DNA from 2 places in the Amycolatopsis sp. NPDC114504 genome. Region 1 is predicted to be linked to the other one. Evidence: riboswitches for the same ligand, from Rfam matches in the RefSeq annotation. Region 1 holds a riboswitch; the other holds the start of a gene.
What was found. A riboswitch is a leader RNA that binds a small molecule or an ion and turns the genes downstream of it on or off. The one in region 1 is predicted to bind S-adenosylmethionine.
Positions count from the first base shown of each region.

Region 2: linked by a shared signal. The riboswitch ahead of ACZ7PG_RS27245 (methionine ABC transporter ATP-binding protein) and the one ahead of ACZ7PG_RS49860 (aminotransferase class V-fold PLP-dependent enzyme) in region 1 are both predicted to bind S-adenosylmethionine.

Region 1 is NZ_JBVKDU010000007.1:726,278-729,902, forward strand. It holds gene ACZ7PG_RS49850 (potassium/proton antiporter) at 55-1,533, shown strand; gene ACZ7PG_RS49855 (M23 family metallopeptidase) at 1,664-2,323, shown strand; SAM riboswitch class IV at 2,406-2,520, shown strand; gene ACZ7PG_RS49860 (aminotransferase class V-fold PLP-dependent enzyme) at 2,558-3,625, shown strand, end outside.
Region 2 is NZ_JBVKDU010000003.1:1,228,030-1,231,654, forward strand. It holds gene ACZ7PG_RS27240 (4-(cytidine 5'-diphospho)-2-C-methyl-D-erythritol kinase) at 1-481, opposite strand, end outside; gene ACZ7PG_RS27245 (methionine ABC transporter ATP-binding protein) at 552-1,565, opposite strand; SAM riboswitch class I at 1,759-1,865, opposite strand; gene rsmA (16S rRNA (adenine(1518)-N(6)/adenine(1519)-N(6))-dimethyltransferase RsmA) at 2,004-2,840, opposite strand; gene ACZ7PG_RS27255 (transglycosylase family protein) at 3,021-3,625, opposite strand, start outside.

The DNA.
Region 1 (3,625 bases):
TTAACTCGACCGCTTCACTATTCTGAGGGCCCACGGCACTCGGAGGGAGGCGGCATGGACCAGCTTCCCGTGCTGCTCGGCGTCGGCGGCGTCGTGCTGCTCGCCTCCGTGCTCGCCGTGCGCGTGTCGATCCGGCTGGGCCTGCCGTCGCTGCTGCTCTACCTCGCGATCGGCGTGCTGCTCGGCGAAGCCGGGTTCGGCATCCGGTTCGACAACCCCGAGCTGACCCAGTCGCTCGGCCTCGCCGCGCTCGTCATGATCCTCGCCGAAGGCGGGCTGACGACCCGCTGGTCGGCGGTGAAACCGGCGCTGGGCATCGGGATCGCACTGTCCACTGTGGCCGTTGTGGTGAGCATCGCGGTGACCGGGGCCGCCCTGCACTGGCTGCTGGGCCTCGACTGGCGGTTCGCGCTGCTGTGGGGCGCGGTGCTCGCCTCGACCGACGCGGCCGCGGTGTTCTCCGTGCTGCGCTCGGCCGGGATCGGCAAACGGCTCACCGGGGCGCTGGAACTCGAGTCGGGCATCAACGACGCGCCCGCGTACATCGCCGTCGTGGTGCTGGCCGAAGGCACCACTGTGGACTGGACGCTGCCGCTGCTGGTCGTCTACGAACTCGCGGCAGGGCTGGCGATCGGGCTCGCCTTCGGCTGGCTCGGCGGCCTCGCGCTGCGCAAGGCCGCGTTGCCGGCGACCGGTCTCTACCCGGTCGCCACGGTCGCGGTGTGCGTCGTCGCGTACTCGTCCGGGCAGCTGCTGCACGCGTCCGGGCTGCTCGCCACCTACGTCGCCGCGCTGGTGCTCGGGAACTCGCGGCTGCCGCACCGCTCGGACACGCTGTCGTTCGCCGAGGGGCTCGGCTGGCTGGCGCAGATCGGGCTGTTCGTGCTGCTCGGCCTGTTCGCCTCGCCGAGCCGGGTGCTCGAGTCGGTGCTGCCGGGCCTGGTCGCGGGGGCCGTCGTGCTGCTGCTGGCCCGGCCGATGTCGGTCGTGCTGGCGATGCTGCCGTTCCGGCTGCCGTGGCGGGAACAGGCGTTCCTGTCGTGGGCGGGCCTGCGCGGCGCGGTGCCGATCGTGCTCGCCATGATCCCGCTGTCGCAGGGGGTGCCGGGCGCGCAACGGCTGGTCGACGCGGTGTTCGTGCTGGTCATCGTGCTGACGCTGGTCCAGGGCGCGACGCTCGGGCCGCTCGGGCGCTGGCTCGGGCTGGCGAAGAGCTCCGAGGCGCACGAGATCGAAGTCGACTCCGCGCCGCTGGACGAGCTGGGGGCCGAGCTGCTGCAGGTCCGCATCCAGCCGGGGTCGAAGCTGCACGGCGTGTACCTGTCGGAGCTGCGGCTGCCGGTGGGCGCGACGGTCAGCCTGGTCGTGCGCGAAGGCGCCGGCTTCACGCCGCAGAAGACCAGCCGGCTCCAGGAGCTCGACCAGCTGCTGGTGGTCACCACGAGCGGCGTCCGCGACGACGTCGAGCGACGGCTCCGCGCGGTGGACCGGGCCGGCCGCCTGGCCCGCTGGAAGGGCGAGTCGGGCCGTTAGCCAGTGCCGATGTCCGGCGCTTGTCCCACAAAAATCTCACACGATCTTCCCTTCGTTCCCTCTTTTGGCTTACTGTGCGCTCCATTCGTTAGTTCGAATGGGTGAGTGCAGAGCCAAAGGAGTACGCAGGGTGACCAAACTTCACGTGCGTGGGGCGGCCCTCGCCGCCGCGATGACCGCGATCCTCGGGCTGGCCACGGCGCCGGCCGCGACCGCCGAAATCGCCCCGTTCCCGGCGCTCGCCCTGCCGTTCAAGGCCGGCCAGCAGGTCTACTCGGCCGGCATCCACTCCGACGACGGCAGCACCGGCGTCAAGAACGCCATCGACTTCAGCCCGGCCGACCGCACCGTGCGCGCGCCGCTGGCCGGCACCGTCCACCTGCAGCACTGCGCCGGCGGGGACTGGGTGACCATCGACCACGCCGGCGGCTGGCGGACCGGGTACTACCACATGGAGGGCATCACGGTCACCGACGGTGAGCACGTCGAGGCCGGGGCCGAGCTCGGCTCGACCGGCAACGCGCTGCCGTGCGGGGGCAGCAGCACCGGCGCCCACGTGCACTTCACGCTCTGGACCCTGCCGGACGCCCCGGCGGCGGCGAACTGGGACGGCAAGTCGTTCGCCGAGGTCTCGACGGCCGTCGCGGCGGCCAGCGGCGAGGCCGTCGACGGCAAGACCATCGGCGGCTGGCGCTTCACCGCGGGCGCCGAGCAGTACACCGGCACGGCGACGCACCTCGCCGACAACGCCGTGACGCAGCTGCCGGGACGCTTCCGCGCGAAGCTCTGAGACCTCACGGTGTGTGAGCGCCGTCTCAGAATGTGAGTCGGGGGTTGGCCGGCGGCGGCGTTCTCGGTTACCTTCTGGCTCAGGTCATGAGTGCCAGCGTTCAGCCCCGGCTTGCTGGCCGGCAACCCTCCTTCCGCGGTGGGGTGCCCCGGGTGAAGACCGGGCCGGTCGCGTCGTGCGACGGGCAAGCGCGGGCCCCTCGCCGGGGTCCCCCGGACCGCCGAGGAGGCACCGATGACTCTCGCCATCGATCGCACCAGCACTTCGCCCGACTTCACCGGACTCGTTGTCCCGCAGGCCGTTCCGGCCGTCGCCGGGGCGTCCCTGCGGGTCCCGCTCGTCACCGGCGAAACCATCGGCTACGCCAACCTCGACCACGCCGCGAGCGCCCCGTGTCTCGACGCCGTCCGCGCGAAGGTCGACGAGTTCCTGCCCTGGTACGCCAGCGTCCACCGCGGCGCCGGCTTCGCGTCGCAGGTCTCCACCAAGCTCTACGAGCGCACCCGCGACGTCCTGCGTCGCTTCGTCGATGCCCGCCGGACCGACACCGTCGTCTTCACCCGCAACACCACCGACTCCTTCAACCTGCTCGCCCGCAGCCTGCCCCGGCACACCACGGTCGTCGTGTTCGACACCGAGCACCACGCCGCGCTGCTGCCGTGGCAGGGCCCGAACGTCCGGCGGATCCCGACCCCGCGCACGCGTCTCGCGGCAGTGTCCGCTGTGGACGAAGCCCTCGCGGACTCCCCGCAGGGACCGCGGTTGGTCGTCGTCACCGGAGCGTCCAATGTGACCGGTGAGCTCCTGCCGGTGGCCGAGATCGCCGCGGTGGCACGGAAGCACGGCGCTCGCATCGCGCTCGACGCCGCCCAGCTGGCCCCGCACCGCCGGATCTCGATCAAGGAGCTGGACGTCGACTACGTCGCCCTGTCCGGCCACAAGCTGTATGCCCCCTTCGGTGCGGGTGCGCTGATCGGCCGCGCCGACTGGCTGCGCGCCGCCAAGCCGTACCTCGCCGGCGGCGGCGCGACCAAGCTCGTCACCGAGGACGCGGTGGTCTGGAACACCGGGCCCGAGCGCCACGAAGCGGGCTCGCCCAACACCGTCGGCGTGTACGCGCTCGGCGTCGCCTGCGAGACGCTCAGCGAGAACTGGGACGCCGTCGTGGCGCACGAGCAGGCCCTGCTCACCCGGCTGCGCAAGGGTCTCGAGGCCATCCCGGGCTGCGCCGAGCTGCGGCTGTTCGACGCGCCGGTCGACCGCGTCGGCACGCTCAGCTTCGTCCTCGACGGCTTCGACCCG
Region 2 (3,625 bases), on a different contig from region 1:
CGCGCCCGGTGCCCAGCGCGGTGCCGCCGTAGAGCGCGAACGGGACGTCGCTGCCCAGCCCGGCGGCGAGCTCGGCCAGCTCGTCGCGCGTGACGTCGAGGTTCCAGAGGCTCGCCAGCCCGACCAGCGTCGCCGCCGCGTCGGCACTGCCGCCCGCCATGCCGCCCGCGACCGGGATGCCCTTGCGCAGCACCACCCGAACGTTCGGCGCTTCGGTGCGGCCGACGTGCGCGGAAAGCGCTTCGACCGCGCGCCAGGCCAGGTTGGTGCCGTCGGCGGGCACCGAGCCCTCGCCCTCGCCGTAGATCTCCACGCCCGGCTCTTCGGTGACCGCGACGGTCACCTCGTCGGTCAGCGACAAGGCCTGGAACACGGTCACCAGCTCGTGGTAACCGTCTTCGCGCAGGTCGTCGACCGCCAGGTGCAGGTTGACCTTGGCCGGGACCCGGACGGTGACTGGGGGCGGAACTACGGCGAGCACCCGACCAGCCTACGTGGCCGCGAAAACGCCCCGATGCGACGTGCGCATCGGGGCGTTTACGGCGTTCGGGTCAAGCTGCCGCGACACCCTGGGGGCCGCGCGCGGTGTGCGTCACGTGGCCGCCGCGCTCGGCGACCCACGCCAGTGCCGCGTCGGCCCGCTCGCCGCGGACGCCGAGGCGGAACCGGCCGACCGGGGTGTCGCCGATCCGGGTCAGGCCGCCGCCGATCGTGGCGAACTCGACGTCGAACCGGCCCGCGGCCTCGGGCAGCAGCGCGCCGACCGAAGCGAAACCGATCAGCACGACGTCGGCCGAGCGGTCGTAGCGGGCGATCTGGGCGCGGGTGGTCTCGATGGCGGGCAGCAGCGCCTGCGCGGTGCGGCTGGCCGGGTTCGAGACCAGGTCGAGGACAGTGCCGCGCTCGACGACCGTGCCGTCTTCGAGCACCGCGACGTCGTCGCAGACCCGGCGGACCACGCCGGCGTCCGGGGTCGTGACCACGACGGTGGTGCCCAGCTCGGCGCGGGCGCGGTCGAGCACGGTGAGCACCGCGCCGGCCTCCTCCGGGTCGATGCCGGCGGTCGGGTCGTCGGCGAGCAGCACCGCCGGCGCCGCGGCCAGTGCCTTCGCGACCGCGACGCGGCGGAGCTGACCCTCGGTCAGCTCACCGGGACGCTGCGTCGCGCGCTGCGTCAGGCCGACGAGGTCGAGCAGCGAGCCGACCCGGCTGCGGCGCTGCGGGCCGTCGACGCCGAGCTGCTCGAGCGGGGAGGCGATGTTGCCGGCGATCGTGCGCTCGGCGATCAGCTCCGGTTTCGTCGAGACGACGCCGAGCTGGCGGCGGATTTCGCGCAGCCGGCGGCCGTCGAGGGTGCCGGTGTTGAGGCCGTCGAGGCGGACGACGCCGCGGTCGGGCCGCTCCTGCAGCGCGATGCAGCGGGCGAGGACGGACTTGCCGGACCCGGCCGGGCCGACCACGCCGAACAGCGAGCCGGCCTGGACCTCGACGCTCACGTCGTGCAGGGCGACGACCGAGTTTCCGTTGGTGGCAAAGGTTTTGGACAAGTTTTCGACGGTGATCACGAAGGCTCCAGAAAACGGGGTGCGCGCAGCGCGCGGCACCCGGCCGCAGGCGAAGTCCGTCCTTTGAGGACGGTGCATGAAGAAGAGGTGGACCGGCTACGACAAGCTCAGTGGGAGCGTCGACATGCGGTCACGGAGCGGCGGCCTTCGTCGACTACGCGACGCCTGGTCAGGAGCAGGGGGCGAGCTACCCTCTTCATCGGAAACGGCCTCCATCGGTCCTGGCGGTAGCACCTTCCCCGCGGGGGGTGGTTGCTGCGACTTCGGCGAGCCAGGTCTCTCAGTCGCTCGGGATGGACACTTCCGAGTAAAGCCGATCCCGGCGAGCGAAAGCAAGCCTGTTGGCCCAGATCACACGAGTGGAGGTGTCCGAATCGCGAGATCGCACGTCAAGAGGCGTATTTTCGCCGGACCGCGTTGACTTCCACTGTGGACGTGCTAACGCGCGGCGGCGAGCCTCGCGAAGTCGTGCACGTCCAGCTGTTCACCGCGGGTCTTCGGGTCGATCCCGGCGGCCGTGAGCAGCTCCCCGGCCCGCTCGGCCGAGCCCGCCCAGCCGGCGAGCGCGGCGCGGAGCGTCTTCCTGCGCTGTGAGAAAGCGGCGTCCACGAGGCCGAAGAGCCGATCGCGGTCGTCCGACGCCGGAGCGTCACCGCGTTCGAAGGCGACGAGCGCGGAGTCGACGTTCGGCACCGGCCAGAACACCGAGCGCGGCACGGCGCCGACCTTGCGCGCGGGGCCGTACCAGGCGAGCTTGACGCTCGGCACGCCGTAGATCCGGCTGCCGGGGCCCGCCGCCATCCGGTCGGCGACCTCGGTCTGGACCATGACGAGGCCGGACGTGAGCGACGGCACCTCGGCGAGCAGGTGCAGCACGACCGGGACGGCGACGTTGTAGGGCAGGTTCGCGACGAGCGCGGTCGGCCGCGGCAACTGGTCGTCGGTGATCCGCAGCGCGTCGGCCGTGACGACCTGGAGCCGTTCCGAGACCTCGGGCCCCCGGTCGGCGACGGTCTTGGGCAGCCGTTCGGCGAGCTTGGGATCGATCTCGACGGCGACGACGCGCGCACCGGTGGCGAGCAGCCCGAGGGTCAGCGACCCGAGCCCGGGCCCGACCTCGAGGACGACGTCGTCCGGGCCGACGTCCGCCAGCTCGACGATCCGCCGGACGGTGTTGGGATCGTGCACGAAGTTCTGCCCGAGCTTCTTGGTCGGCCGCACGTCCAGCTCGGCCGCCAGCCCGCGGATCTCGGCAGGTCCCAACAGTTCAACCACCGCTGGAGCTTACCGATGGGGCATCACGCGTGACTGAGCAGGCATCACGCGTGATTGGAGGGGCATCACGCGTGATGCCCGCCTGATCACGGGTGATGCCCCTCGGGACACGCGTGATGCCTTTCCGCGCACGCGAAACGGCCCCCACTTCGTCGAGGTGGGGGCCGCTCGAAAAGCGTGTCAGGCCTTCTTGCCGCAGACCGGCCAAGCGCTGTAGCTGCCGCCACGGCCGGCCTTGACCTTCTCCGCGATCGCGATCTGCTGCTCGCGCGAAGCCTGGTTCGGGAGCGCCGCGTACTCGTCGCCGCCGTAGGCGTCCCACGTGCGCTTGTCGAACTGGAGGCCGCCGTAGTAGCCGTTGCCGGTGTTGATGGCCCAGTTGCCGCCCGACTCGCACTGCGCGATGCGGTCCCACGCGGAGCCGTCGCCGATCGCCGGCGTCGGGGCCTGCTTGGTGCCGACGTGGATGATCTTCGGCTTCGGCTGGGTGATGACCTGCTCGGAGATGCTCTCGCGGGAGACCTCTTTGCCGTTCTTCTGCGTGACCTTGTAGGTCACCATCTTCTCGCCGGGCGTGCCCGGGTCCTCGACCGAGGTCTTGCCCTTGACGAGGTCCGGGTCGTCGACCTTCTGCTCGGGCGGGGCGATGTCTTCCTTCTGGACGACCGTCGAGACGCCGGTGCGGCTGATGTGCACCTCGGCGCCGTCGGTCAGCTTGACGTCCAGACCGCCCTCGGCCTGGTCCTCCGGGCCCAGGGTGAGCTTGTACTCGCCCAGGAACTCCT